DNA from 3 places in the Pelagibius sp. genome. Region 2 is predicted to be linked to each of the others. Evidence: predicted binding sites of a transcription regulator. Region 2 holds the regulator's gene; each other region holds the start of a gene.
What was found. The regulator LexA, encoded in region 2, represses DNA repair genes until DNA is damaged. The targets are predictions, from matches to a motif close to ATGTTCTANTTTGGTTC.
Positions count from the first base shown of each region.

Region 1: a site for LexA is predicted at 2,888-2,904, ahead of ACP146_RS06220 (ImuA family protein). Genes of this name have one in related genera too.
Region 3: a site for LexA is predicted at 2,440-2,456, ahead of ACP146_RS02170 (PA0069 family radical SAM protein). Genes of this name have one in related genera too.

Region 1 is NZ_OZ252224.1:1,277,867-1,287,497, reverse strand. Features, by position in the region: gene ACP146_RS06230 (endonuclease domain-containing protein) at 1-77, opposite strand, end outside; gene ACP146_RS06225 (Y-family DNA polymerase) at 279-1,904, opposite strand; gene ACP146_RS06220 (ImuA family protein) at 1,912-2,853, opposite strand; gene ACP146_RS06215 (GNAT family N-acetyltransferase) at 3,101-3,541, shown strand; gene ACP146_RS06210 (SDR family NAD(P)-dependent oxidoreductase) at 3,561-4,325, opposite strand; gene ACP146_RS06205 (TRAP transporter substrate-binding protein) at 4,586-5,584, shown strand; gene ACP146_RS06200 (TRAP transporter small permease) at 5,673-6,233, shown strand; gene ACP146_RS06195 (TRAP transporter large permease) at 6,236-7,519, shown strand; gene ACP146_RS06190 (GntR family transcriptional regulator) at 7,580-8,269, opposite strand; gene ACP146_RS06185 (methyltransferase domain-containing protein) at 8,428-9,195, opposite strand; gene ACP146_RS06180 (RidA family protein) at 9,229-9,631, opposite strand, start outside.
Region 2 is NZ_OZ252224.1:2,238,507-2,248,137, forward strand. Features, by position in the region: gene ACP146_RS10715 (SulP family inorganic anion transporter) at 1-971, shown strand, start outside; gene ACP146_RS10720 (citrate synthase) at 1,076-2,392, opposite strand; gene gltX (glutamate--tRNA ligase) at 2,606-4,027, opposite strand; gene ACP146_RS10730 (ComEC/Rec2 family competence protein) at 4,172-6,358, shown strand; gene lexA (transcriptional repressor LexA) at 6,380-7,099, opposite strand; gene glp (gephyrin-like molybdotransferase Glp) at 7,288-8,502, opposite strand; gene moaC (cyclic pyranopterin monophosphate synthase MoaC) at 8,502-8,978, opposite strand; gene trpC (indole-3-glycerol phosphate synthase TrpC) at 8,990-9,631, opposite strand, start outside.
Region 3 is NZ_OZ252224.1:434,111-443,741, forward strand. Features, by position in the region: gene ACP146_RS02165 (cation:proton antiporter) at 1-1,116, opposite strand, end outside; gene ACP146_RS02170 (PA0069 family radical SAM protein) at 1,282-2,415, opposite strand; gene ACP146_RS02175 (NADH:flavin oxidoreductase/NADH oxidase) at 2,542-3,636, opposite strand; gene ACP146_RS02180 (ArsR/SmtB family transcription factor) at 3,786-4,091, shown strand; gene ACP146_RS02185 (nitroreductase family protein) at 4,136-4,843, opposite strand; gene moaB (molybdenum cofactor biosynthesis protein B) at 4,998-5,543, opposite strand; gene ACP146_RS02195 (lytic transglycosylase domain-containing protein) at 5,530-7,395, opposite strand; gene ACP146_RS02200 (uracil-DNA glycosylase) at 7,637-8,554, opposite strand; gene ACP146_RS02205 (hypothetical protein) at 8,626-9,117, opposite strand; gene ACP146_RS02210 (electron transfer flavoprotein-ubiquinone oxidoreductase) at 9,454-9,631, shown strand, end outside.

The DNA of each region.
Region 1 (9,631 bases), 960 kb from region 2:
CGCAGGGCCGACCAGAGCTTCCTTTCCGCCGCGGTCTCGTCGCGCCGCAGACGCCGGGCGCAAGCGGCCTTAGTCATGATTTCTCCTCGCCCTTCTTTTGGTTCCCCCTCTCCCTTGATGGGAGAGGATCGGGGTGAGGGTGACTCTCGCAAGCGGCAATCCCCGGTCATCTTCTGCGGGTAATGAAGCAGCGGCGCGAAGCCCCCTCACCCTCCCGCTTCGCGGGGCCCTCCCTCTCCCACCAGGGGAGAGGGGGATTTCGTTTGCCCTTTCACCCATCACCCGAACAGCCCGTGCAGGAACCACTGGCCGGCGCTGCGGTAGAGCCAGTAGCGGCGGCCGTCGGCGTCTTCGACGCGGAAATAATCGCGCGGCTCGGCATCGCCGGCGATTGGGTCGCCCCCAGCCAGGACATTGGGCGCGGGATTGCCCAAAATCGAATCGTTCTGCCACCACTCGCCGAGCAGGCGCTCCGGCCCCTCGGCCTGCACCACCTCGTGCAGCATGCGGCGCCACCTGAAACGCGCCGGCGGATGATCGGGCAGCAGGGAGACCGCCTCCACCGGCTCCGGCCGTGGCAGCAGGCGCAGGGGGCGCAGGTTCGGATGGGGCGTTTTGCGCCAGCCTTCATCCTGCACTTCCTCTCCGCTCTCCCCTTCAACGCTTGCAAGCATGAAGGCGCGCTCCGGCAGATGGCTTTCCCGGGGGCTGGGGCGGCGCACGGCGGCAAGCCCCAGGCGGCTGCCCAGGCGGTCGACCAGATCGGGAATGTCTTCGGCACCGGCGGCGCTGTTGATCGGTTGCGCCGTGACGGCGGCGGGTGCAGGCGCTTCTTCCTCTGCGTCCTTTTGTTGTTGCGGCGGTTGCTGTTGTGGGGGTGGGGGCACCGGGAAGTTCATCTGCCTTGCACCCAGAGGGTCGCTGCGGGCGGCAGCCAGGGTCATCACCTCGATGCCGAAGCCGGGGTCGATCTGCGCCAGCTTCTCGGTGAAGAGACGGCGCAGGTGCTTGGCATCGCGGCTCGCCCGGCTGGTGCCGACGGAGAGGCTTTGGAAACTGCCGTCGCTGCGGTAGGCGGTGAAGTCCAACTGCCGCGCCCCGCGCCCGGCCAGAGCCAGTTCGCGGCAGAGCCGCGGCAGCAGATCGTCGAGGGCGCGGGCGATGTCGTCGGGGGCGCTGATCGGCTCGGCAAAGATGCGCCGCAGCAGGTGGGCCGGCGGCGGGCGGCGCGGCGACAGGGCCTCGGCCTCCTCCCCCAGGGCCTGGGCCAAACGACGCGCCGCCAGCGGGCCGAAGCGCGGCGTCATCACGCTGGGCGAAAGCGCATAGAGATCCTCGATGCGCCTGAGCCCCAGGCGATCCATCACCTCTACCGCGGCGTCGGGCAGGCGCAGCGCCGCCGGCGGCAGGCAGGCGATGGCGGCGCGCTGGCTGCCCGGCATGACGACGACGCAGGGATGCGCCGGCGAGGCGGCGAAGCGCGCCATGGCCCAGGCGGCGCCGATGGTGTCGGCCATGGCAAGGCGGTTCGTATAACCGAGATCCGTCAGCCGCGCCTGCAGGTCTTCCAGCAGCGCCGCCTCGCCACCGAAGAGGTGACAACAGCCGGAAACATCGAGCAAGACCCCGGCCCCACCGCCCGGCCCTCGCCCGCTGCCCTCGGCTGTCGAGCAGGGCGCCGTCCAGGGGCTGTAGCGGCCGCACCAGGCGGCGAGCCGGGCGATGGCCTGGGCGTCGGCTTCCGCTTCGTGGGGGGCCGTGGTCACACCGGGCAGGAGGGCGCGGGCCTCGGCCAGGGGCAGGCCGGGGGTGAGGCCCGCGCCCGCCGCCGCGGCATTCACCGCCGCCAGACTGAGCTGCCCGCGTTCCGCCGTTACCAGCGCCAGCGGCGCTTCTTCAGACAGGCCCGCGTCAGACCGCTTGCCGGAAGTCGATAAGTTCTGCCCCTGCCCCTGGGCCTGCGCTTGCCTGTGTCTGGATTGTTCGCGAGCGCATTGCCAACGATCCGTCGCGAAGCGCGGGAGCCAGAGAGAAACCACACGCCGCATTGTCCCACTCCACCTGCCATGATCCCGGCGCCGCCCCGCGGCAGCGCAGGAGGTCCAGCCGCCAGCGCGGGCGGCCGATGAAAGTTGCATCCTCTGTGTCGTTCGAGCTTGCCGCCCTGGAAACCAAAGGGGCGACCCGCCAGCGGCTGAGGGCGGCGCTGGCATCGCGCCCGCGGCGGCGGGGCCGGAAGCGGCGGTGCAAGGCAAAAGCCGTCACGCCAGCCCCGTTCTCTAAAGAGGCTTCGGCGGCCAGTTGCAGACGCCGCCCGGCGAGGCGGTCAAGCCCTTCGACCTCCCCCACCACGGCGGCGAGGCGGTTGCAGCGCAACCCCTCCTCCATCGCCCAGAGCAGATCGGGTTCGGCCTTGGCGCGCACCATAATGAAGCGTCCGGGGTCGAGCCCCAGGGCAACCAGCGCCGGGGGGTAGAGGTCGCCCCAACGCGATATCCAGAGGACATGCTTGGGGGAATTACTTGATGAAAATCTCCGCAGCCGGGCGAGAAGCGCGAGACAGAAACCGAGGGTCACGCCGTCGTCCCACTCCGCGCGTTCACCCTCGATCTCATGCAGCGCACCGAGCGGCAGGCCGCCGCCGGGCAGCGCCTCGTCCAAGGCCGACAGCCCCAGCGGCAGCACCGGGCGCCGGGCCAACCCCCGCCCAGCGGATTCGATGCGGCTGATCTGGGCGCGCAGGGCCGCCAGCCCGGCCTGCCGTCCTTCAGCTCTCGACAAAGGCCGCCGGAAAGCCCCGGCGGGTCCCGAAAGCCCGGAATCCCGGCTCTTTTCGTGCAGAGCAGGTGCCATGCGCAGCCTTTCAACCTAGAGGATATGTTCTGATTTGTTCTCTTTTTGTTCTACATTCTCCTAGGCAAAGAGTCAAGATTTCGGGAGACTAGGGGACCGTGAACAGTCAACCGCAGCAGCCCAAAACAACGGCCCCTGCCGGCTTGGAATCGGCCTTTGATCCGGGTATCTGATGATGCTTGGCCGGAACTGCGCCGCGCCGTCAGCAACAGCCGACAGGCCGACAACCGATATGACAAAAACCAAAGTGATCGACATCCGCTTCGTCGACAGTGAAGATGACATCGCCCTCTGCATACGGCTGAGGCGCGAAGTCTTCATCGCCGAGCAGGGTGTCAGCGAGGAACTGGAGATCGACGGCGAGGACGGTGTCAGCGCGCACGTGCTGGCAAGGCTTGACGGTCGCCCTGTCGCCGCGGGCCGGGTTCAATATGCAGGCGGCACGGCAAAAATCCAACGGATCTGTGTTGCCGAAGACTGCCGCGGCAGGGGCCTCGGCGCAGAACTCATCCGCTTCGTCCTTACCGAGGTTTCAGGCAACCCGGAAATTTCAAAAGTGCGGCTTGGCGCGCAGATACAGGCCCTCGCCTTTTATCGGAAACTCGGCTTCTCGCCCGTCGGTACCGAATATCTCGATGCCGGCATCCCCCATCAGACGATGGAAATCAACCTCCGCGGTTCAGTGTGACCGCTGCATAAAACACCGCTTACGAAAACAGCAGGCCGCCGTTGATGTCGACGCAGTTGCCGGTCATGAAGGCGGCCTGGTCGGAAGCCAGGAAGGCGACAAGCTCGGCGCAGTCTTCGGAGGTGCCCTCGCGCTTCAGCGGCGTTGCCTTGGCGACATTGGCCCGCACCTCCGGCTTGGTGAAGATGTTGTGGAAGTCGGTGTCGATCATGCCGGGGCAAAGCGCGTTCACCCGAATCCCGGGCGCCAGTTCCTTGGCCAGGGCACGGGTCATGGTCATCACCGCCCCTTTGGAAGAGGCATAGGCAACCGCACCCGGGCCGCCGCCGTCACGCCCGGCCTGTGATGCCAGGGCAACGATGGAGCCGCCCGCCGACATGCGCGGCACGACCGCCTTTACGGTCAGGAACAACGAGGTGGCGTTCAGGGCCATGACCTTGTTCCAGTGGGCAACATCCATTTCCTGAACTGTCTTGCGGGCGACAAGGCCGCCGGTCACATGCACCAGGATATCGATCTTGTCGCCGAAACGGATCTGCGTCTCGGTGACGAGTTCAGCGACGTCCAGCGGCTGGGTCATATCCCCCTTCAGGGCAAAGGCCTCACCCCCGGCCGACATGATCTCGCCGACGGCGGTTTTCGCCCCCTCGGCGCTGCTGAAATAGTTGATGGCGACCCGGGCTCCCTGTGCCGCCAGGCGCATCGCGCAGGCGCGGCCGATGTCGCGGCCACCGCCGGTTACGATTGCGGTCTTTCCCTGAAACGACATCGGGGCGAACTGCATGGGTCTCTCCTAAAAGCTACTGGTGATTCGCTGGTTGTATTGTTCGTTACAAACGGCGTTAGAATGGTGCCGTCATCCGATGACGGCGCTTGTCTGCGCACCGGATGTCAGACCCGGGACGGGCATGAATTCGGCTTGTTCGGCAAAATTAGTATGGTAGTATGCCAGACACTGTCAAGCAGCAGATGCTTGCGCAGCAAATCATCCAGACCTGCTACGGCGATCCCGAAATGCAGGCATTCGAATTGGGAGGAAACTCAATGAAAACAGTGAACATCCTGCGCGGTTTCGCCCTGGGCGGCGCCCTCCTGGCGGCGGCGGGCCTGGCCCTGCCCACGGCCTTGGAGGCCAAGGAACTCCGGGGCTGGAACATCCACGTCCCCGACTATCCTGTTTCCCACGGCATGGAACAGTTCATCGCCGAGGTTGCGGAGAAGACCGACGGCCGCCTCAGCGGCAAGGTCTTCCATGGCGGCGTGCTGGGCTCCCAACCCGATGCTATCGAGCAGGTCCGCCTCGGCGCGATCGACTTCGCCGTCTTCAGCCTCGGGCCAATGGGCCAGGCTGTGCCGGAAACCAACGTCGTCTCCCTGCCCTTCATCTTCAAAAGCATCGATCAGATGTACCGCCTGATGGACGGCGCCGCGGGCGAGGCCATCGGCAAGGGCATGGAGGCCAAGGGCATCGTGGCGCTGGGCTGGTACGACGCCGGCGCCCGCTCATTCTACAACTCGGTGAAGCCGATCAACAAACCAGAGGACGTCGGCGGCATGAAAGTGCGGGTCATGAACAACGACCTCTTCGTCGGCATGATCGAATCGATGGGCGGCAACGCGACGCCGATGGCTTTCGCCGAAGTCTATCAATCCCTGAAGACCGGCGTGGTCGACGGTGCGGAGAACAATCCGCCGTCCTACGAGTCGACCAACCACTTCGAGGTCGCGAAGTACTACTCGATCTCCGAGCACCTGATCATTCCGGAATGCCTCTGCATGAGCAAAAAGACCTGGGACGGTCTCTCCGCCGAGGATCAGAAAGTCCTCAAAGAGGCCGGACACGCCAGCGCCCTGAAGCAGCGTGAACTGTGGCAGGCGCGTGAACGCAAGAGCATGGATGCCGTCGTTGCCGGCGGCACGGTGGTCAACCAGATCGCCGACAAGGCGCCGTTCCAGAATGCGATGGGCGCGGTCTACGATCAGTTCCTGGAGCAGAACCCCGACCTGACGGAACTGGTCAACCTGATCCGCAACGCGGACTGACCTGCTGTAACCTGCGGACCATACCGGCGGCCCTGCAATGATTGCGGGATCGCCGGTGTGCCGCAGCTTCCGCCAAGGGGTTCATACCGTGAAGTCCGTTGCCTCCGTCTGCAATGCCACCGACAAGGTACTGACGCTGATCAGATCCTGCTGCGTCCTGCTCAGCAGCCTTGCCATGGTTGTCCTCATCACGATTTTCGCCTGGCTGGTCTTCGGCCGCTACGTGCTGAACGAAACCCCCACCTGGGTCGAACAACTCGCCCTGGTGCTGGTCTGCTACATCGCCTTCCTCGGCGCCGCCGCCGGGGTCAAGGACAACACCCATCTGGGGGTCTCCTTCATCCGCGAGGCCATGCCGGCGCCGCTGCGCCGCTCCCTGCGCATTCTCGCCGAGGCCGCCATGACCGCCTTCGGCCTGGTGATGTTCCTGTCCTGCCTGGAACTCGTCGCCTTCGGCTGGGGCACCCTGCTGCCGATGTTGAATATTCCCGAGGGCGTCCGCACCCTGCCCGCGGCGATCTGCGGCGGCCTGATCTTTCTCTTCGCCGGAGGGCGGACCATCGGCATGGTGCACAAATACTGGATCGGCCGGGACACTGACGAAACGCAGCCGGCCGAACATCCCTCCAGTAACGCCGGAGCGCACTGACCGTGGGGCTGGCCCTTCTGCTCGGTCTCTTTGCCTTTTGCATCGTGATCGGCGTTCCGGTGGCCTTTGCGATGGGGATCGCCGCCGCCGCCGTTTTCTTCTACGAGGGCTTTCCACTTCTCATCACCTTCCAGCGCATCACCTCCGGCATCACCGTTTTCTCGCTGCTGGCGATCCCGTTTTTCATCTTCGCCGGCGAGCTGATGCTCCATGGCGGCATCGCCATCCGGCTGGTGCGCTTCGCCTCCGCTCTGGTCGGCCATGTGCGCGGCGGCCTGGCCTCGGTGAACATCTTCTCCAGCATGCTGTTCGGCGGCATCTCCGGCTCGGCGGTTGCCGACATCTCCGCGCTCGGATCGATCCTGATTCCGGTGATGAAGGAAAAGGGTTACCGCGGCGACTATGCGGTCAACGTCACCGTCACCTCCTCCATCGCCGGTGTGGTGATTCCGCCGAGTCACAACATGATCATCTTCACCGTCGCCGCCGGCGGCGGGATTTCGATCTCCAAACTCTTCATGGCCGGGGTGGTGCCGGGCATTCTGATGTGCCTCTGCCTTGCCATCGCCGCCTATATCGTCGCATTGCGCCACAACTACCCGGCCGAGGCCTTTCCCGGCTGGCGCGTGGTCGCCCTTGCCGCCGCCACGGCAATTCCCGGCCTTGTCACCGCCATTATTATCGTCGGCGGCGTTCTCTCCGGCGTTTTCACGGTCACCGAGTCCGGCGCCTTCGGCGCGATCTACGCCCTTGCCCTGACGGTCATCGTCTACCGCTCGCTCTCCTGGGAGGCTTTCAAAACCGCCGTCGTCAACTCGGTCAGGACCACCGCCATGGTGATGATCCTGATCGGCTGCGCCAGCGCCTTCGGCTATCTGCTGGCGCTCTATCAGGTGCCGGAACTGCTCAGCCGCTCGCTGCTGGCGATCTCCGAGAACCCGATCATGATCCTGTTGATGATCAACCTGATGCTTTTGATGCTGGGCATGATCATGGACATGGCGGCGCTGATCCTGATCTGCACGCCGATCTTCCTGCCCATCGCCAGCGCCATCGGCATGGACCCGGTTCAGTTCGGAATCATGCTGCTGATGAATCTGGGGCTCGGCCTCTGCACGCCGCCGGTGGGCGCCTGCCTCTTTGTCGGCTGCGCCGTGGGTAAGGTTCCGATCGAGGAAACGCTGAAATCGATCTGGCCGTTCTACCTGGCGATCCTGGCGGCCCTGCTCGCCGTCACCTTCATACCGGCGATCTCCATGACCCTGCCCGGCCTGGTGAGTCTTTAAGTCTTAGGCGACTTGCGTCGAAGCGATTCCGGCCCGGCGCCGAAACTCCAAAACACCAACTTAGTCTTCGAAATAGGCGGGATACTGCTTCTCGGCGTAGTCCAGAGTCTCGTTAAGGCGCGACAAGTGCAGCCGGGTGATGGCAATCAAGCCGGCTTCATCACCAGCACTCAGCCGCTCGAAGATGCCGACATGGTCTTCATAGACCTCTTGTTGCCCCGCCTTGCTCGAAAGCGACAGCATGCAGAGCCGGTCGACATAGAACTTGTTCTCGGCGATTGTCTTGAAAGCGAAGTCGCAACCCGCCGCGTCACAGATCAAGCGATGAAACGCATAGTCCAGGTTGTTGAAGCGGTCCGTATCGCCCGCGGCGACGGCGGCCTTCTGCTGTTTCAGATTGCTCTTAAACCGCTTCTCGTGAGCGGGGTCATAGCGCTCGCAGGCCAGCCGCATGATTTCCGTCTCCACCGCCGTGCGGATAAAGCGGCTTTCCAGAATCTCGCTGCGCGAGATGCGGCGCACGATGGTTGCGCGCTGCGGCTGAATGCGCAGAAGCTTCATGTTCCCCAGGCGGATGAAAGCCTCGCGCACCGGCTGGCGGGAAACATCGAACTTTCGCGCCACCTCCGCCTCCGACAGCTTCGTGCCCGGCGGCAGGTCCAGGGACACGATATCCGCACGCAGCTTTTCGAAGATGTCATCGGCGGTGGTGCGCCGCGTCGTCTCAAGGTCCCAGGCTTCTGCACTCATGGGGTTTTTGCGTTCATGGTCAATTCCATCCTTTCCGGACAACTACCATACCAGCTAGATGTGCGACCGGAAAGCGCTCGATCCGTGCGGGTGATATCGCCCGGCAACGGCCCACCAGCGTTAAGAAGTTTGGGGCTTATCGGATATCCCGCGCGCCGTCACTTCAGCGCTTTTACATAAACCCAGGGAATACTGAAGTAGAATTCTCCGCGGCGTTCGAGTGCCACGAGATCGGCAAACCAGCGATCGACATCCGGCTTGGCGATCCCCCTCTGAACTGCCGCCTTGGCGGCGTCCGAGCAGTAGTCGTGCGCAGCGGTTCCCTCGGCGAAGCTGAAGGCGACAAGCTGCCGTGTCTCACTTGTCATTTCCCGGAATTCGCTGCCCTGCATCAAGCCAGGGAGCTTCCGACCCATCTCTCCGTCGCTGGTGTCCATCCAGCCTTGCGCCTCGTCAGCATAGGCGGCAAGGATCTGCCGTGTAAGCCCGCTGTCACGGCTGTTCACCATAACTCCACCGAAGTCATGGTGCGCCAGAAGAAACACGCCGCCCGGCTTCAACACGCGGTGACAGTCGGCGACAAGCCGCGGCTTATCCTCGATACACTCAAGGACGTTCTGGCAGACCAGATTATCGAAATCGGCATCGGGAAACGGCAAGACATCTCGGTTAAGATCGACGCCTAAAAGCTCCACCACACTGTCGTGACCTGTCTCGCTCAAAGAACGCCTTGCCAGCTCCAGGAACTCTTCACTGCTGTCTACACCAACGATCTGTTGAGTAACCAGCGCAGCCTCCCGGAGAGTTCTGCCAATACCGCAACCGACGTCAAGTACTCGGGACGACGCCTCGACCCCGGCAAGCACTACCAGTTGCCTGTGAAAATCGGCTTGGTCGTAAGGCTGATTTACAGACTCTAGTGCCATTCCCTTTTCCAGGTCTCTTCTCAGAACACCACTCTACTCCAGCACCGCCACGGCATCGACCTCGAAGAGCATGCCGTCCAGGGCCAGGCGCGGCACCGGCACCAGGGTCTGGGCCGGCAGCGCCTTGCCAAAGGTTTCCTTCACCTCTCGGGTCATCACCGCCAGCATCGTCGGATCGTAGTCCACAACGTAGGTGGTGATCATCGTCACTTGGTCCGGCCGAGCACCGACGGCATCCAGTGCAAGCCGCAGGTTGGCGTAAGCCTGGCGTAGTTGATCGGCGAAGTTGGGCGGGAGGGCACCACTTGCATCCTCCCCGCCCTGACCGGCGATGAAGGCAAGGCGCGAACCGCCCTTGGCGACCACCGCATGGCTGTAGCCGTTGGGCGCGGGGTCATAGAGTTCCGCCGGATTGACGATGGCAAGAGACACGCCG
Region 2 (9,631 bases):
CCATCGTTGCCGTCTCTTATAGCTTTCTGACAGCCATTGCGATTGGGCTGTTGATGGCATGCGTCTTCTTTGTGATCGCTTACGCCAAACTCGATTTGATCCGTTCAATTAGTAGTCTGGCCGCGAGGCGATCGTGTGTTGAGCGCCCCGACACCGAGCTGCGTGTTTTAGCAGAAGCGGGTCTTCGGGCCCAAATTGTGGAGTTGTCCGGATTTCTCTTCTTTGGATCTGCCAGCGTACTGCGCGAACGGATGCAGGCTGTCATGGACGGTAAGGGCCCGGAGGTTCGCTGGCTGGCTATCGATTTCAGGCATGTGAGCGGCATTGATGTCTCCACGCTGCGGGTCCTGCAACGTTTGGTGTCTGACGGTGCGCAGAATGAAGTGCAGCTTATCCTGTCCGGGCTTGCGCCCTCGGTGGAAGCGGCGTTACGGGAATCGATAGGCACGCGGGAAGTCGGCTTTTTCACTTCGCTCGACGAGGCTCTGGTGCATCTTGAAGATACTCTCCTGGCGCAAAATCAGGCCGATGATCGCGCAGCTGAGGAGAGTATCCGAAACCGCATGGAAGCACTGTTCACGGAGACCACGTTGGATGGATATGCCGAACAGATAAGGCTGGACGCGGGCGCGGTGCTTGTGGAAAGGGGCGCGGCTTGCAATGACATCTACCTGCTGCGTTCGGGTGAGTTGAAGGTTGCGGCGCCGTGTGGCGAAGGACAGACCGCGATTGTTGCAAAGATCCGCCCGGGATTCGTTGTCGGGGAAATGGCCTATTACTCCGGGCGCGGCAGGTCCGCCGACATTGTCGCGGATAAGCCGTCAGAGCTGCTGCGGATCAATATGGATCGCATGGAAGTCTTGGAGAGAGACAAGCCTGAGTTTGCGTCGCTGTTCCACAAGCTGATCGCACGCGATCTGGCGCGCCGTCTCAATCGGACGACAACCCTTCTGCGGGATTTCGGCGTTTGAGGGTCCGGTGAGGCACCGGCTTCGCGACGCGATAAGAAAACGCCCGGGTCAGACCCGGGCGTCTCGTATCTCAATCTCGTTTACGAGCGTAGCCATGAGCCGCTTCAGCGCTTATCGATTGGCACGTAGTCGCGCTTGGTGTGCCCGTTGTAAAGCTGGCGCGGACGGCTGATGCGCTGCTTCGGATCCTCGATCATCTCGCGCCACTGCGCGACCCAGCCGACGGTGCGCGCGAGGGCGAAAAGCACCGTGAACATGGAGGTCGGGAAGCCCATCGCCTTCAGGATGATGCCGGAATAGAAGTCGACATTGGGGAAGAGTTTCTTCTCGGCGAAGTACTCGTCCTCCAGGGCGATGCGCTCCAGCTCCATGGCGACGTCGAGCAGGGGGTCTGTAACGCCCAACTCCGCCAGCACCTCGTGGCAGGACTTCTGCATCACCTTGGCGCGGGGATCGTAGTTCTTGTAGACCCGGTGGCCGAAGCCCATGAGCCGGAAGGGATCGTCGCGGTCCTTGGCCCGCTCGATGAACTCGGGAATGCGGTCTTTGGTGCCAATCTCCTGAAGCATCTGCAGCACGGCTTCGTTGGCGCCGCCATGGGCCGGTCCCCAGAGCGATGCGATGCCCGCGGCAATGCAGGCAAACGGATTGGCGTTGCTCGAGCCCGAGATACGCACCGTCGAAGTGGAGGCGTTCTGCTCGTGGTCGGCATGCAGGATGAAGATACGGTCCATGGCGCGCGCCAGCACCGGACTGATCTTGTATTCCTCGCAGGGGACCGAGAAGATCATGTTGAGAAAGTTCTCGGCGTAGTTCAGGTCGTTGCGCGGATAAACGAAGGGCTGTCCGATCGAGAACTTGTACGCCATGGCGGCAATCGTCGGCATCTTGGCGATCAGGCGGTGGGAAGCGACCATGCGCTGATGCGGATCGCTGATGTCCGTCGAGTCATGGTAGAAAGCCGACATGGCTCCCACAACGCCGACCATGATGGCCATCGGATGGGAATCCCGGCGGAACCCCCGATAGAAGTAGTTCATCTGCTCGTGCAGCATGGTGTGGTAGGTGATCGAGCGTTCGAACTCGGTCTTCTCGTCCGCTTTCGGCAGCTCGCCGTGGAGCAGCAGATAGCAGACGTCCATGAAGTCGCTGTGTTCCGCCAGATCCTCGATCATATAGCCGCGGTGCATCAGGATGCCGACTTCGCCGTCGATATATGTGATCGCCGAATCACAGCTCGCGGTTGAAGTGAAGCCGGGGTCGTAGGTGAAGCAGCCGGTTTCGGCGTAGAGGCGGCTCACGTCAATGGCACGCGGCCCGACCGAACCGCCGAGGATCGGCAGTTCGATGCTTTTTCCTGTCGAATTGTCTGTCAGGGTGACGGTCTGCTTGGTGCTGCTGTTAGGCGTTACATCATTCATTTTACCATCCCCATGACTATCGAAGGAGCTTTCCACTTGGCCGGCAGCATAGAGAAACCGACCCTTTCAATCAATTACCGCGGTGCAGCAAAACACACCGGCGGCGCGATGCTAATATTGGTTTCCCAATGCTTGGTAAACAGGCCGCCAAGCCATTGAAACTACGGAATCTCCCGCCCTTGCGGACAGTTGTTTCCGCCAAACGCCGGGCGATCAGGTCGCCCTGGCCTGATCGGCAACCCTGGCGAGAGCCTCGTCGCGGCCCAGGATATCCATCACCTCGAAGATTCCCGGTGACGAATTCGACCCTGAGAGCGCCGCCCGCAGTGGCTGCGCAGCTTCACCAAGCTTGCAGCCCTCAGCCTCGACAAAGCCTCTTACAGCCGCCTCGATGGCGTCTTCACTCCACGAATCGAGCGTCGAAAGAGCGTCTTGCAGACGGGCAAGACGCGACCGGGCTTCGTCGTTCAGGATCTTCTCGGCCTTGGCATTCAGGGCGAGGGGCCGATCAACGACGTAGAACATAGCATTTTCCGCCAGTTCGACCAAATTCTTTGCCCGGCTGCGGAGACCCTCCATGCCACGTTCCAGCCTGACACGTTGCGTGTCGTCGAGTGGGTGGCCCAGCTTTTCCTCAATGAACGGCAGGACGGCGGCCAGCAATTCGGCCGGATCCGTCTCTCGCATATAGATGCCGTTCAGGTTACCGAGTTTTACAAAGTCGAAACGTGCCGGCGACTTTCCGACGCCATCCAGATCGAACCACTCGACGGCCTGCGCTGTGGAAATGATTTCGTCATCGCCGTGGCCCCAGCCGAGGCGAAGAAGATAGTTGCGCAGCGCGGCGGGCAGATAGCCCATATCGCGATAGGCATCGACTCCCAACGCGCCATGGCGCTTCGACAGCTTGGCGCCGTCGGCGCCGTGGATCAGCGGGATGTGCGCAAAGAGCGGGGCCTGCCAACCAAGCGCTGCATAGAGCTGCGTCTGACGAAAGGCATTGGTCAGGTGATCGTCGCCGCGCACGATGTGGGTGACGCCCATGTCGTGGTCGTCGACGACGACTGAGAGCATGTAAGTCGGTGTGCCGTCGGCGCGCAGCAGGATCATGTCGTCGAGCTGCTCGTTGCCGACTGTCACCGACCCCTGGACGAGGTCGGCGATTTCAGTTTCGCCGGACTGCGGCATCTTCAGGCGCACCACCGGTTTCACACCCTCCGGCGCCTCAGCCGGATCGCGGTCGCGCCAACGCCCGTCGTAGCGCATGGGGCGGCCTTCTGCCCGGGCGGCGGCGCGCATCTCTTCGAGCTCTTCCGGCGAGGCATAGCAGTGGTAGGCCTTGCCGTCGGCGAGGAGCTGGCGGGCGAGGGCAGCGTGATGGTCGGCGCGGGAGAACTGGAAAACGATCTCGTCGTCCCAATCCAGGCCGAGCCACCCCATGCCGTCGAGGATCGCGTCAATGGCTTCCTGGGTCGACCGCTTGCGGTCGGTGTCTTCGATGCGCAGCAGAAACTTGCCGCCGTGATGCTTGGCGAAGAGCCAGTTGAAGAGCGCCGTCCTGGCGCCACCGATGTGGAGGAAGCCCGTGGGGGAGGGCGCAAAACGGGTTACGACGGGGGCTGAGGTGGAAGTCATCTGAGGATACCGCTCCTGAAATCGATGGCGGGGTTTAGCACAGCACCAGCGGCAGTCCAATCGGTCTGAAACTCTCCTTTTGCGTGTTCGTTGGGCGCTCCTATAATCGCCAACCGTTCAGCGCGCCGGGGAAGGAGAGAGGGCTTGGAGCGCAGCGTTGATCCCGATCTTCCTTCCCGTGATGCCCAGGAAAGCTCTGCGCCGTCGCTGCATTCCGCCGGCAGCCGCTTGGCAGGCTGGTTTGCCGCGCGATTCCTCGCGGATCGGGAGCGCTGGCCGCTCTGGTTGCCGGTCTGCTTCGGTCTGGGGATCGCCCTCTATTTTGGCCTCCCGGCGGAACCCCCGCTCTGGCTCGGCGGCGCCTGCTCTCTTGCATCTCTCGTGGTCTTCATCCTGCTCGGACGCCGCTTCAAGGCGCGGTTTGCCGGTCTGGCGCTGCTCGTTTTTTGTCTCGGCTTTGCTGCTGCGCAGTTGCGCAGCGCCTGGGTCGAGGCGCCGGTTCTCGACGGGCGCTGGGGACCGGCCGCCCTGACTGCGGAGGTGTTGGCCGTGGAGCAGCGCGAGCGCGGCTGGCGGTTTCTGCTGCGCCCCCTTGTCATGGAAGGCTTAGAGCCCTCGGCGCTGCCCGCCAAGGTGAGGGTCACGGCCCTGCGGGTGGAGGGGGCGCCAAGGCCTGGAGACAGCGTCACCCTGCGCGCCCGGCTAAGGGCGCCCAGTCCGCCGAGCATGCCCGGCGCTTTTGATTTCGCCCGCCAAGCCTATTTTCAGCAACTCGGCGGTATCGGCTTTGCTCTCGGGCCGCTGCGGACGCTGCCGGAGCCCGGCCGCGAGGTTGGCAGCCGCAGTCTCACCGACCGCTGGTCCCTGTTCTGGGCCGAGGCCCGGCAGGCCATCGCTGGTCGGATCGCTGCCCTGTTGCCGGGGCAAAGTGGCGCCGTGGCCGTTGCCTTGGTCACCGGTCAACGCGGCGGTCTTGCCGAGGCGACGCGCGAGGACATGCGCGGGGCCGGTCTTGCCCATCTCCTGGCGATCTCCGGTCTGCATATGGGCCTTGTCGCCGGCCTGCTGTTCTTCAGCCTGCGGGCGGGCCTCGCGCTCATCCCCGATCTCGCCCTTTATCGGCCGATAAAGAAATGGGCGGCTGTTGGCGCCGGTCTGGGAGCCTTCATCTATCTCTGTCTGGTCGGCGGTACCATTCCGGCCCAGCGCGCCTTTCTGATGCTCTCCATCGTTCTGCTGGCGGTTCTTCTGGATCGCCGGGCGATTTCACTGCGGCTGGTGGCGCTGGCCGCGCTGGTGGTTTTGCTGCTTGCGCCCGAAAGTCTGGTCTCGGCGAGTTTTCAGATGTCTTTCGCGGCGGTCATTGCCCTTGTCAGTTTCTACGAGGCCTGGCAGCGCCGGGACTATCGAGAAACGGCAGTCGAGCGGACGGCGCTGCGGCGGCTCGGTCTCTATGTCCTAGGCGTCGCCGTCACCTCCCTTATCGCCATTCTGGCAACCAGTGCTTTTGCCGCCTTTCACTTTCAACGCCTGGCGCTTTTCGGGCTGCTGGCCAATCTGCTGGCCGTGCCGCTGACGGCCTTCGTGATCATGCCGGCAGCGGTTATCGGCATGCTGCTCATGCCCTTTGGCTTCGAAGCCATAGGCTTCGTGCCGATGGGGTGGGGGATTGATCTGCTGCTGATTCTGGCCGAAGCCGTGGCCGGGCTTCCGGCGGCCCATGTTCAGGTGCCGCCGATGCCGCTTTGGGGGCTCGCGGCCGTGGTCCTCGGCGGCCTCTGGCTCTGTCTCTGGCAGAGCCGTTGGCGGGTCTGGGGTCTCGCGGTCATGCTGCTCGGCGCGGTCTCGCCTGCGGCTTTTGCGCCTGCGGACCTGCTGGTCAGCGGGGATGGGCGTCAGGTGGCTCTGCGCGACCTGGAGGGCCGGCTTTGGGTCCCCGACCAGCGCGCCGGACGCTTCACACTCGACACCTGGCGCCGCGGCAACTATGCCCCGCAAATCGAAACCTGGCCGCACAATGGAACGGCTGCCGGAGATCTGTTGAGATGCGATCCGCTGGGGTGCCTCTATGCGGGGGCCCACGGAAAAGCCGCCGTTCTGCGCAACCCGTTGGGCGCTGCGGATGACTGTGCAGCGGTGGATGTCATGGTGAGCCTGGAGCCGCTGCGCCGGCACTCCTGTAGCGGCCCGGCCCTGGTTATCGACCGCTTTGACCTTTGGCGCCACGGCGCCCATGCCATCTGGTTGACGCCACAGGGACCCCGCGCCGCAACCGTGCGCGACGAACAGGGCAGGCGGCCCTGGTCGCCCTACCTCGGACGGCCGCGGTGAGACGGTTCTTGTTTCCCGGATTTAGTAGCGGCGCAGCAGTCCGACCAGACGGCCCTGGATGGTGACCCGCTCCGGCGGGAAGAGACGCGTTTCATAGGCCTGGTTGGCCGGTTCCAGGGCGATCGCGCCGCCCTTGCGCCTGAGACGCTTCAGGGTCGCTTCCTCGTTGTCGATCAGAGCCACGACGATGGAGCCGTTTTCCGCCGTGTCGCCGCGCTCGATGAGCACCGTGTCGCCATCCAGAATGCCGGCGTCGACCATCGAGTCCCCGTCGACCTCCAGCGCGTAGTGTTCGCCGCTGCCGATCATCGCGGAGGGCACATCCACATGGTTGGAATAGTCTCTCAGGGCTTCGATGGGCGTACCCGCTGCGATCCGCCCGTAGAGCGGCAACTGCATGGCTTCGGAATCGTTGGCCGCCTGGGCGCCGGGCAGCGACCCGGTGAAGTTGCCCTGGATGACCTTCGGTGCGAAACCCGGATTGATGCCGCTCAGCGGTGCCGGTTCTTCACCCTTCGACCCCAGATCGTCGGGCAGCCGCATGACTTCAACGGCCCGGGCGCGGTGGGGCAGGCGCTTGATAAAGCCGCGTTCTTCGAGGCCGGTGATGAGCCGGTGGATACCGGACTTCGATTTCAGCGCAAGAGCGTCCTTCATCTCGTCGAAAGACGGCGAAACGCCATGGCGCTGAAGGTGGCCATGAATAAATGTGAGAAGTTCGTGCTGCTTTTTCGTGAGCATCTGCTGACTGGACCCCCAGGGTATCGACGGCGGCGGTTCGGATGACACAAGATATGGAACAAAACCAAAACCTAGGCACATGTTCTAGTTTGGTTCTTATTTCCCGTCAAGGAATTTGTCCACAGTGCTACCTATGGGATGGCAATCATCATCCAGGGTTGCAATGGGGAAGGAGATCCTGGCCGGCTTCAGAGGCCTGCTGCGAGGTCCCGCAGTTCCAGAACCGACACGGCAGTGCCCTTCTGTGCCGCTTCGGCGTGTGGTGGCCGGAGGATAAGGCCATCGGCGGCGGCCAGCATCGCCAGCATCGACGAATCCTGGCGGCCATAGGGCGTCGCAGTCTTCCGCCCGCCCGCGTCCAGAGACACCCGGGCCCGCAGATAGTCCTGACGCCGGTCGTTGGCCGGCAGATCGGCGCCCAGGATCATCGGCGTCAGCGGGTGTGCCGGGCCGTTCAGACCGCGCATGCGGTTCAAGGCGGGGCGGGCGAAGAGCAGGGCGCAGACCAGGGCCGAAACCGGATTGCCGGGCAGGCCCAGCATGGGCGTTTCGCCGAGGCGCCCGAACATCAGCGGTTTGCCCGGCCGCATGGCGATCTTCCAGAAGTCCAGTTCCAGGCCCTGTCGCTCAAGCGTGCTCTGCACGAGGTCGTGCTCGCCGACCGAGGCGCCGCCTGCGGTCAGCAGCAGGTCCGCGCCCCTGGCCCCTGCCGCCAGGGCGCCGAGCTGCTCGCTGCGGTCCGGCGCGATGCCCAGTTGGATCGGCTCGCCGCCACAGGCACGCACGAAGGCGGCCAGCGCCGGCCCGTTGGAACTGAGGATCTGGCTGGGGCCGAGCGGATCGCCGGGCATCACCACCTCATCGCCGGTGGCCAGGATCGCGACCCGCGGCCGCCGGTGCACCTGAACCCAGGGGTGGTTCATCGCGGCGATCAGCCCGATATCGCGGGCGGTCAGCAGGCGCCCGGCGACGGGCCCGGAGTCGCCTTCTGCGAAATCAAGGCCCGCCGGTCGCACGTAGTGTCCGACGGGGCTGCTTTCCTTCACCGTCACCTGGCTGTCCGAAGCCTCGGTATCCTCCTGAATGACGATGGCATCGGCACCCTCCGGCAAGGGTGCGCCGGTGAAGATGCGCACGGCCTCGCCCGCGCCGACACGGCCATCGAAAAGACCGCCGGCCGGCACTCTGCCGATAACCCTGAGGTCGGCGGGCACGGCCGCCACGTCCTCGGCCCGCACCGCATAGCCGTCCATGGCCGAGACGGCATGGGGCGGCTGTGTGACCCGGGCGGTGATGTCCTTGGCCAGGACCCGCCCGAAGGCTTCGCTGAGCGCGACCGTCTCACTGGGCAGAGCCGTGAAGTGATCCAGTATCCGGGTGAGCGCCTCTTCAACTGATATCATCAAGGAGCCTCATAGAGGCCGGATTTACCGCCTTCTTTGCGAAGCAGGCGAATATCGCTGATCTGCATGCCCCGGTCGGCCGCCTTGCACATGTCATAGACCGTCAGGGCGGCGACGCTGACTGCCGTCAGGGCCTCCATCTCGACCCCGGTGCGGCCCTTCAGTTTGCAGCGGGCGGTGATGTCGACGGCCGAGCGCGCTTCGTCGAGCGTCAACTCCAGGCTCACCGAGGTAAGGGCAAGCGGGTGGCAGAGGGGGATCAGGTCCGGCGTCTTCTTGGCCCCCATGATGCCGGCGAGGCGCGCCACGGAAAGCACGTCGCCCTTTTTCACGCCGCCGTCGCGGATAAGCGCCAGGGTTTCAGGCTGCATGATCACCGAACCTTTGGCGACGGCAATACGCTCGCTGATGTCCTTATCGGAGACATCGACCATTACCGCCTTACCCTCGGCATCGAAATGGGTGAAACCAGCCATGTTACTTACCCTCAGGCGCTGCCGCTGGCGGCTTCGCGCGGCGCATTGTCATGGGCTTGGACAAGCGCCCGGGTGGCCGCCGTCACATCGCTTTGGCGCATCAGCGACTCGCCGATCAGAAAGGCGCGGGCGCCGACCGCGGCCATGCGCGCCAGGTCGGCCGGTTCGTAAAGCCCGCTCTCCGACACCAGCAGGCGCCCTTCCGGCAGGCTTGCGGCCAGAGCTTCCGTGGTCGCGAGGTCGACGCTGAGGGTCTTCAGATTGCGGTTGTTGATACCGATCAGCGGCGAGCGCAGCCTCAGGGCGCGCTCCAGTTCCGCACCGTCATGCACCTCGATCAGAACGTCCATGCCAAGGTCCAGGGCCATCGTCTCCAGTTCTTCGGCCTGCGCATCGTCGAGGGCGGCCATGATCAGCAGGATACAATCCGCACCCAGGGCACGGGACTCGACGATCTGATAGGGGTCCAGCATGAAGTCCTTGCGCAGGCAGGGCAGAGGAACGGCCGCCCTGGCCGCGACCAGGAATTCGTCCGCACCCTGGAAGTATGGAACGTCGGTCAGCACCGAAAGACAGGCCGCGCCGCCGGCCAGATAAGCCTCGGCAAGGCGCGGGGGGTCGAAGTCGGCGCGGATCAGCCCTTTGCTGGGCGA
Region 3 (9,631 bases), 1.8 Mb from region 2:
GCCCATCAGCGACAGCACGGTGACCGCGACCAGCAGGCGGTGTTCGTCCGGCGAGATGACCCCGGCTGTGAGGCCGAGAGCGGCGAGGATGAAAGAGAACTCGCCGAGCTGCGCCAGCATGACACCGGAGAGGAAGGCACGGGGCCAGGTTTCCCCCATCGCCCGGATGACCACGATGTTCAGCGCCGTCTTCAGGACGGCGACGAAGGTGACGATCAGAACGACGATGCCGATGTTGTTCCAGATGTATTCGAGATCGATGAGCAGGCCGATGGTGAGGAAGAAGACCATCAGCAGCACGCCCTGGATCGGCGCCGTGTAGTGCATCATCGCGCGGCGGCTGGTGGAATTGCCGATCACCAGCCCGGCCAAAAAGGCGCCGTAGGAAGCCGAGAGATCGAGCAGGCCCGAGAGCGCGGCGGCGCCGAAGCAGAAGGCGAGACCGGCCAGCGGTGTCAATTCGGCATTGCGTCCGATGGCCTTGGCGAAAGGCAGGCGCAGGCGTTTGCCGCGGCCGAGGTAGACCAGCAGCAGGGCGAGGAAGGCGATGGACAGGCCGATCTTCAGCAGCGCTCCGATGCCGATTGCGGAGGCCTCGCCGTGAAAGGCGCTGACCACCAGCATCATCGGAATGACGGCCAGATCCTGGGCGATCAGGATGCCGATGGTGACGTTGCCCACGCGGGTACCTTTCTCGCCGATTTCCTCCAGCATTTTGATGGCGATGGCGGTGGAGGAGAGGGCGACGACGAAACCGAGCACCACGGTGAGCGCCAGCGGCCAGTCGAGATAGAAGCCGAGCAGCGACATGGCGATGACGCCGGCGGCGATCTGGAAAGCGGTGGTGAGAACCGCGATGCGCCAGACCGATTTCAGGCCGCGCAGTTGCAATTCCATGCCGATGAAAAAGAGCAGCATGAGAACGCCGAGTTCGGCCAGCAACTGGACCTGATCGCGGTTTTCAACGAGGCCGAAGCCGGAGGGGCCGAGGGCGGCGCCGGCCAGGATATACCCCAGCAGGATCGGTTGGCGGAAGGAGCGCACCACCAGGCCGCAGCAAAGCGCGGCGACCACGACGATCGCCAACTCGGTGATGCTGCTTGTATGGCCCTCCATGACCCGTCTCTAATCCATGGCCTTGCGCGCGGCGCCCGCCCGGGCGCTTGCCTAAGATTTAGCAGGCCTCAGCTTTCGAAAGAGTGAAGGACACAGGGTTTTCGGGTGTTTCGGGGTGCCTCCAAGTCTCCCGGGAGGGAATCTTCGGTTCAAAGGGGGTAGGGGTCAGAGCAGCGAGAGCTGCTTGTCTGGATGGTCGTCGATCTCCGGCGGCTCGAACTGGCTGCTGTCCAGAGGGGCGCCGCCCCGGTTCAGGCCGAGGCGCCGCTCCGCTGCCTTGAAGCGCTGGGCCAGCAGGTCGGCGTAGACCCCGGTGCCGCGCTGACGGCGGCCGAAGTCGGACTGATAAAGCCCGCCGTCGCGGGTATCCCTGATCAGTTTCAGGACCTTGGACTTGCGGTCCGGAAAATGCGCCTCCAGCCACTCGGTGAAGAGTTCCTTGATCTCCAGCGGCAGGCGCAGCAGCACATAACCCGAAGAAGCGGCCCCGGCGCGCGCGGCAGCCTCCATCAGCACTTCCAGTTCCTGGTCGTTGATCGCCGGGATCATCGGCGCGGTCAGCACCCCGGCCGGCACCCCGGCGGCGTTCAGGGTGCGCAGGGCCTCCAGCCGTCTTGCCGGCGTCGGCGCGCGCGGCTCCATGATCCGCGACAACTGGCGGTCCAGGGAGGTGACGGAAATCATCACCCGGACCAACCGCCTTCGCGCCATCGGCGCCAGGATATCCAGGTCGCGCAGGATCAGGTTGGACTTGGTGACGATGGTCAGCGGGTGACTGGTGTCGCGCAGCACTTCCAGGATGCGGCGGGTGATCTGCAGCTTCTTTTCGATCGGCTGGTAGGGGTCGGTGTTGGTGCCCAGGGCAATGGGCTGCGGGCGGTAGTTCTTGCGTGCCAGTTCGCGGCGCAGCAGGGCGGCAGCTTCCGGCTTGGCCAGCAGCTTGGTTTCGAAGTCGAGGCCCGGCGAGTAGCCGAGCCAGGCATGGCTGGGCCGCGCGAAGCAGTAGATGCAGCCGTGCTCGCAGCCCCGGTAGGGGTTGATCGAGCGGTCGAAGGGCACGTCGGGGGAGGTGTTGCGGGTGATGACGCTGCGCGTCGCGTCCCAGATCACCTCGGTCGGCTGGGGGCTGGGCCCGGACGGCCTGTCTTCACCGAAACCCTGTTCGCCGAAGCCGCTGTTGCCCGGGTCCTGCCCCCAGCCGTCGTCGATGGCGACGCGGGTGAAGGGTTCGTAGCGCCCGCTGGCATTGCTGACGGCGCCACGGCCCTTCCTAGGTTTATCGGGGATCAGATCAACCATGTCCCGAGGGTAGCGGGAATGTATGAACAAAACAAGAACATTTGACTCTTTTTTGAGCCGCGGGCTTGTCAGGAACGCTGCTGGGTCCGGCCGCCCGCTGCTTTCGAGGGGCGGCCGGATTTGCCGTCAGGCGGCGCGGTAGCGGTCCAGCCAGTGGGCGTAGGGCGCCGGCAGGGTCCAGGCCGGGTGGTCGACGCCCAGCGCGCGTGCGGCGTCATAGGGCCAGTGCGGATTGGCCAGCAGCGGCCGGCCGAGCATCACCAGATCCACCTGTCCGTCGCGGATCATCCGGTCGGCCTGTTCGGGGTCGCTGATGTACCAGGAGGTGGCGGTCGGTATCTTCACCTCGCGGCGCAGCCTTTCGGCAAAGGGCGCCATGAAGCCGGGGCCCCAGGGTATCTCGGCGCCCGGGGTCGAGAAGCCCAGGCTGACGTCGAGCAGGTCGAGGCCCAGGCCGGCGAGCCTGCGCACCAGTTCGCTCGCCTCGTCCAGGGTCTCTTCACGGCCGTCGAACTCGATGACGCCGAGCCGGACGGTCAGCGGCAGGCTCTGCGGCCAGACGTCCCTTACCGCCGCGAAGGTCTCTGTCAAAAAGCGGATGCGGTTTTCGAAGCTGCCGCCGTAGTCGTCGTCGCGCTGGTTGGAATGCGGCGACAAAAACGACTGGGCGAGATACCCGTGGGCGAAATGCAGTTCCAGCCATTCGAAACCGGCCTGCCGGGCGCGCTGCGCCGCCGCGACGTAGTCCCGCTGCACCCTTGCGATGTCGTCCCGGGTCATCGCCTGCGGGCGGCGCGGCAGGTTGGCGCCGAAGGGCAGGGCGGAGGGCGCCAGCGGCTGCCAGGCGCGGGGGTCGTCCTCGGCCATGTGGTCGTCACCCTCCCAGGGCCGGTTGGCGCTGGCCTTGCGCCCGGCATGGGCGATCTGGATTCCGGGCACCGCCCCGGCGGCTTTGATCGACTGCACGGCCGGCGCGAAGGCTTCTGCCTGACGGTCCGACCACAGGCCGGCGCAGCCCGGGGTGATGCGGCCTTCCGGCGAGACGGCAGTGGCCTCGACGATCACCAGGCCGGCGCCGCCGCGCGCCAGGGTGTCGAGATGGGTGTAGTGCCAGGCATTGATCATGCCGTCCTCGGCGGAGTACTGGCACATGGGCGAGACCGCGATGCGGTTGCGCAGGGTGACGTCTTTCAGGGTGAAGGAATCGAAGAGCGACGACATTCGGGGGTCCCCTGGTGTTGGGCTTGTCCTGCCGGAGGCTTGCGGAATCAGGCAGAAAGCCTATATCTTGAAGAGAAGTTCGGTAGTTCGAAATTAATCGAACTACCGAAATATAGGGACGCAATTCCGGGGTTCAAGGCATGAGGGCGATGCGGCATCCAAAGCCGGAGGATATTGAGCTGGCGCGCGTGCTCCATGCGCTCAGCGATCCTGTGCGCCTGGATGTGGTGCGCCAGCTGGATCGCGAGGGCCAGGCGACCTGCGCGGCCCTGGACGGCGGCCGCCCCAAGTCGAGCATGTCGCATCATTTCCGGGTGCTGCGCGATGCCGGGGTCTTGCGGACCCGCACCGATGGAACGGCCCACATGAACGAGCTGCGGCGCGCGGAACTCGACAATCTGTTTCCCGGTTTGCTGCAGGCCGTGCTGACGGCGCCGCCGCGAAGCGCCGGCTGAAGCTACCCGCGGTCCCCTGAAGCGGAGTCGTTCAGCGGCCCTATTCAGCGAAAGCTGGCGATTTCTTCCAGGGACTTTTTGACCTTGGCGTGCTTGGGCACGGTGGCGTTGTCCGCCGCCTGGCCGGTCACCAGGATCATGTAGGGCTTCTCGTTTTCCGGGCGGCCGCAGATCTCATTCAGGAAGCGCATCGGATTGGGCGTGTGGGTGAGGGTCGCCAGGCCGGCGCAGTGCAGGGCCGTGATCAGCATGCCGGTGGCAATGCCGACGGACTCGTTGATGTAGTAGTTCTTCACGATCTTGCGGTCGGCGGAGATGCCGTAGCGCTCGGCGAAGATCACGATCAGCCAGGGTGCGATTTCCAGAAAGGGCTTTGTATCGTCGGTGCCCAGGGGCGCCAAGGCGGAGAGCCAGTCGTCGCCCGCCTTGCCGTCATAGAAAGCTTTCTCTTCAGCCTCCGCCGCCTCGCGGATCTGTTTTTTGATGGCGGCATCGCCGACCGCGACGAAGTGCCAGGGCTGGCGGTTGGCGCCGCTCGGTGCGCGGCCGGCCGCCAGTATGCAGTTCTCGATCACCGCGCGCGGCACCGGCTCCGGCGCGAAGTCGCGGATCGAATGGCGGAGCTTCATTTCCTCGAAGAAGTTCCGTGCCCGCTCAAGCATCTCGGCATCGGCGAAGTGGCGCCGGTCCGGCAGCGGGATCGCTTCGTACTCGGGTGCGGCTTGGGGGGCGGCAAGACTGGTGTCACTCATCGGGGGGCTCCGGTTGCGGCGCGGCCTGGACCTGCTCCAGCGCAGTCGCCCCCAAGTAAAGCGATTCGCCCGTTGATTTCAAAGCGGAAACGCGAATGCGCCCGTCAAGTTTTTGCGTTGAGGCCCGATGATGGCGCGAACCGGGCGAAGCAACTCAGCTCGCCGCTTTCAGATGTTCTTTCAGGCGCGGCATCAGTTCCACGAGATTGCAGGGCCGGTGGCGCGAGTCGAGCTGGAACTTCAAAATTTCCTCCCAGCCGTCCTTGCAGGCGGAGGGGGAGCCGGGTAGGGCGAAGAGGTAGGTGCCGTCGGCGACGCCGCCGATGGCGCGGCTCTGCATGGTCGAGGTGCCGACCTTCTGGAAGCTGATCCAACGGAACAGCTCGCCGAAACCCTCGATCTCTTTTTCCATCACCTGTTTGAAGGCTTCCGGAGTCACGTCGCGGCCGGTGACCCCGGTGCCGCCGGTGGTGATCACGACGTCGACATTGGGATCGGCGATGTGGGCTTTCAGGGCGGCGATAATCTTGTCGCCGTCATCTGTGACGATCTGCCGCGCCGCCAGCTTGTGGCCGTCGGCCAAAAGCATCTCTTCGAGACGGCGGCCCGACTTGTCGTCCGCCAGCGTACGGCTGTCGGAGACGGTCAGGACGGCGATGTTTACAGGCAGGAAGGGCAGGCTTTCGTCAATTCTGGCCATTCAATGCAACCTCGGCACGGGTTCCGTCCAAGGCTTCGTAGCGCGGCCAGCCGCCGCCCGCAAGTTGTTCCAGCGAGGGGGCCGGCTGGCCGAGACGCTGGCGGTAGATCCAGAGATTGGTCAGCACCCGCTCGATGAAAAGGCGGGTTTCCTTTGACGGCAGGGCCTCGATGAAGAGCAGCGGATCATCGCCGGCCTTCATCCGGCGTTGCCATTTGCCGAGGTTGCCGGGGCCGCCGTTATAGGCGGTGGTCAGGCGGAAGAGGTCTCCCTGCACGCGCTGGTGGCGCAGCAGATAGGCGACGTAGCGCTGGCCCAGTTCCATGTTCAGGCTGGGCTCGAACAGCTCGTTGCGGCCCTTGCCGCGGTAGCGGCGGTCGCGGGCGATATAGCTGGCGGTGCGCGGCATCAACTGCATCAGGCCGCGGGCGCCGTCCGGGCTCTTGGCCTTGGTGTTGAAACCGGATTCCTGACGCATCAGCGCGAAGATCAGTGCCCGGTCGACCTGAAAGCCGTTTTGCGGCTGCCAGGGTGGGATCGGATAGAGCGCCGCGTCCAGGGCGCCGGGGGTTGCCCGGTCGCTGGCCTGGCGGGCCAGCTGGCTGCCCATGCGATAGGCGAGGGAGGGCATGCGGGCGTGCTGGGCGAGGGCGAGCAGGGCCTGTCCCATGCGCGGATCGCCCCAGGACCCGGCTTTCACCAGTTCGCGTTCGGCGGCTTCGCGCTGCCCGGTCTGCATCAACGCCAGGGCGCGGCTGCCGACCCGGTTGTTCTTCAGCAGGGCCGCCATCTGCGGTTCCATCCGGTGCGAGCCGAAATCGAATTCGATCGGCATGCCCAGGGCGCGGCGGGCCAGCAGGCCGTAGAAGGTATGGGGATAGAGCGCGGCACGCTGCAGCAGCGGGCTGATCCGTTCCGGGCGCTGCAGTTTCAGGTTGGCGCGCGCCGCCCAGTAGGCGCCGGCGGCGATGTTCCAGCCCGGTGCCCGTTCGGCGTTGCCCAGCCTCTCGAAGAAAGCGGCGGCGGATTCCAGGTCGCCGGCCCGCCAGGCCGACAGCCCGGCGATCCAGTTGATCATCGGTGCCGCCGCGCCGGAGCGCCTGGCCGCCGGTATCGCCAGAGCATAGGCACGCTGGTTCTTGCCGTAATAGAACCAGCCCGCGGCGACCGACACCCGGGCCTGATCCAGCTCCACCTGGTCCAACAGCTTCTGCGTCGATTTCTTGTTCAGCAGGTCTTCGGTAATGGAGAAACGCTGGCGCAGCACGTTGCGGCGCACCTGACGCAACAGCTTGCTGACCTTGCGCCGGGTTGCCTTGCTGCGCTTGCGCGGCGAGACGTATTCGGTGCTGGCCCGTTTGCCGCCGGAGACGATCCCGCTGCCGGGTTTGACCGGGGGCTGCGGGCGCCGGTAATTGGCCGGGCGGCGTTTCAATGCGAGTTTATAGATACGGCCGGCCTGGGGATGGTCGGCGTAGGCGTCCATCCAGTCTTTCAGTTCCTTGTACTTGGAACGGTAGGCCGTGGGGTGGAGATAACGCTGCGCCAGCACGTGGCCCATCAGGCGGCGGTCGCTAAGGCCGGCGATCAGGCGGTCCGCCTGTTTCCAGCGGCCCTTTTCCTGCAGCGCGAAGATCTGCCGATAGCGATCGGCATCGCCCGGCGCCAGGATTGCCGGCAGGCCGTCGGGGCCGGGCAGCATGCCCGCGGGCAGGGCCGCCGTGCCGGTTTGTGGGACCGTGCTGGTGGAGGCTTCCGGCTGCAGGTCGCTGGGCTTTAGAACCTGCGCCTCTGCTTTGACCGCGAAGGCAGCGGAAAAGCCGGTCAGGCAGACCGCCGCGAGAGCGCCCAACAGAAAACCCCGGCCCGCGGCTGCGCCGCGCGGTCCGATGCAAGGAAGGCTGCCAAAGTCAAAAGAGAACCCTGCCCCGGAAAAAGGGACATGGACCCGACTCCTGAATTGCACTCTAACCCCCGGTGTTTTCATAGCCCCGGTTTTCCGTTTTAGGTTAATGAAGCGCTAATGGAACTGCAACCACCGGCGCTTAACAGAAGGCCACGCGCGGAGTTAAATCGGTGTTAAGCCTGGGTTTTTAGGAAGATTCGGCGGGTGCCGGTTTCACCGGTTCCAGCCCCTCGCGTTCCATCGCCTCGGCGAAGGACAGCAGATCGCGCCAGGCCTCGCGTTTCTGGGCCGGCTGACGCAGCAGGTAGGCCGGGTGCAGGGTCGGCAGCGCCGGGATGGGCTGATCCCTGCGGGGGTGGCGATAGTCATCCCAACGCCCGCGCAGCCGCAGGATGCCTTCGCTGCGGTTCAGCAGGGTCTTGGCGGACATGCCGCCGGTCAGCAACAGCAGCCGCGGCGACAGCAATTCGATCTGCCGCTCCAGAAAAGGCAGGCAGGCGGCGATCTCCGCCGGGGTCGGGTTGCGGTTTCCCGGCGGGCGCCAGTACAGCAGGTTGGTGATGTAGACTTGGCTGCGGTCCAATCCGATGGCCGCCAGCATCCGGTCCAGCATCTGGCCGGCCGGCCCGACGAAGGGTTTGCCCTGGCGGTCCTCCTGGGCGCCGGGGGCCTCGCCGATGATCATCATCCTGGCTTCCGGATTGCCGTCATAGAGGCAGAGGTTGGTGGCCGTCGCCTTCAGGGGGCAGCCTTCGAACTCTTCCAGTGCTGCGCGGATGTCCTCGACCGAGCCGGCCGCCATGGCCAGGCGTTGGGCATCGGCCTGGGTCTCGCTGGCCGAGGCCAGATTGGCGGCCGCACGGCCCCTTGGAGAGGGGTTGGGCGAAGACGGACTGGCGGCTGCCGGGCTGCCCGGCGGCGCTGCCATTGCGGCGGACGGGTCTGCGGCTTGCTGTGATCCCGGGGCGGAGCGTTTTGCGGCCTTCTTTTCCGGCAGCGCCGTGCGGTCGCAGGGCAACGCGCCGATCGCCTCGTCGGCGCCTGCATCGATAAGCCACTGCAGGGCCGCAAGGGCGGCTGCGTTGTCCGGCTGTTCACTGACCATGGGCCGCAGTCTAGCAGAGGCCGGGCCGGCGCAGAAAGCCCGGGCCGAGGGGAATGCCTGAAGTGTTGTCTTTACTGATTGAAGAGCGGGGAGACGAAAAGCACCAGCAGGACGTTGGCCATCAAGACGCCGACGATCATGAAAACCAGCATCGTGTAGCGATGAATGTTGGCCTCGCGGGACGATTTTACAGCGCGGACCGACATGCTGTAGCTCGACAAATGTCCGCCGATCTCACGCAGCTTCTCGCGCTCCGTGTTTTGCCAAGCCTGATAGAGTGCCATGCAATAGATGCCGCCGGCACTGCAGAGAAAACTGATGGCGACGACAAGATTGACTAATTTGGCATTGTTATCGATGAAGCGCGAAAGCGCCATGAGGCCGCCGAAGATCAGCAGGATACCGCTCAGCGCGCGCCACTGCCGCGTCTTGGCATAGCGGATCGACTCGGTCGATTCGGCATAGAGCATGCGCATTTCCGCATGGGTCAGCTCGTCCAGTTCGCTGGGGACGTTTTCGACCTCGGACTCTTCGTCCGCTCTTGCAATCTCTTGTACGGCCATAGCAACTGATCCTTTCGCGGAGATCCGCCCCCCTTTCCCCCGGGGAGCATCTCCATCCAGCCGCAGCTTGGCCGGGAATGGTGAATTTTCGGTAAGCGTGGCCGCCGCAGCGGCGCAAAACGGCGGAAAATGGCGAATAGGCGGCGGCACTGCTTTGCTTGGCCCCGAACCTATTGCTGTATTATGAAGGATGCGCGCTGACCGGCGGGGTTGCCCCCGGCGGAATGGACTTGGCGTTTTGAGGAAACAGAAGGCAGGCAAACCGTTTTGCTAGCGGTTGCTGAAGCCCTTGGTTGGTTGCCCGGATGGCGATACCGGGCCTGAAGGAGAGAGATCTTGGAACGCGAGTTCATGGAGTATGATGTGGTCATCGTCGGGGCGGGCCCGGCCGGCCTCTCTGCGGCGATCCGCCTGCGCCAACTGTCCGAGGAAAGCGGCAAGGAGATCACCGTCTGCGTTCTCGAGAAGGGATCGGAGGTCGGTGCCCATATCCTCTCCGGCGCGGTGCTGGAAC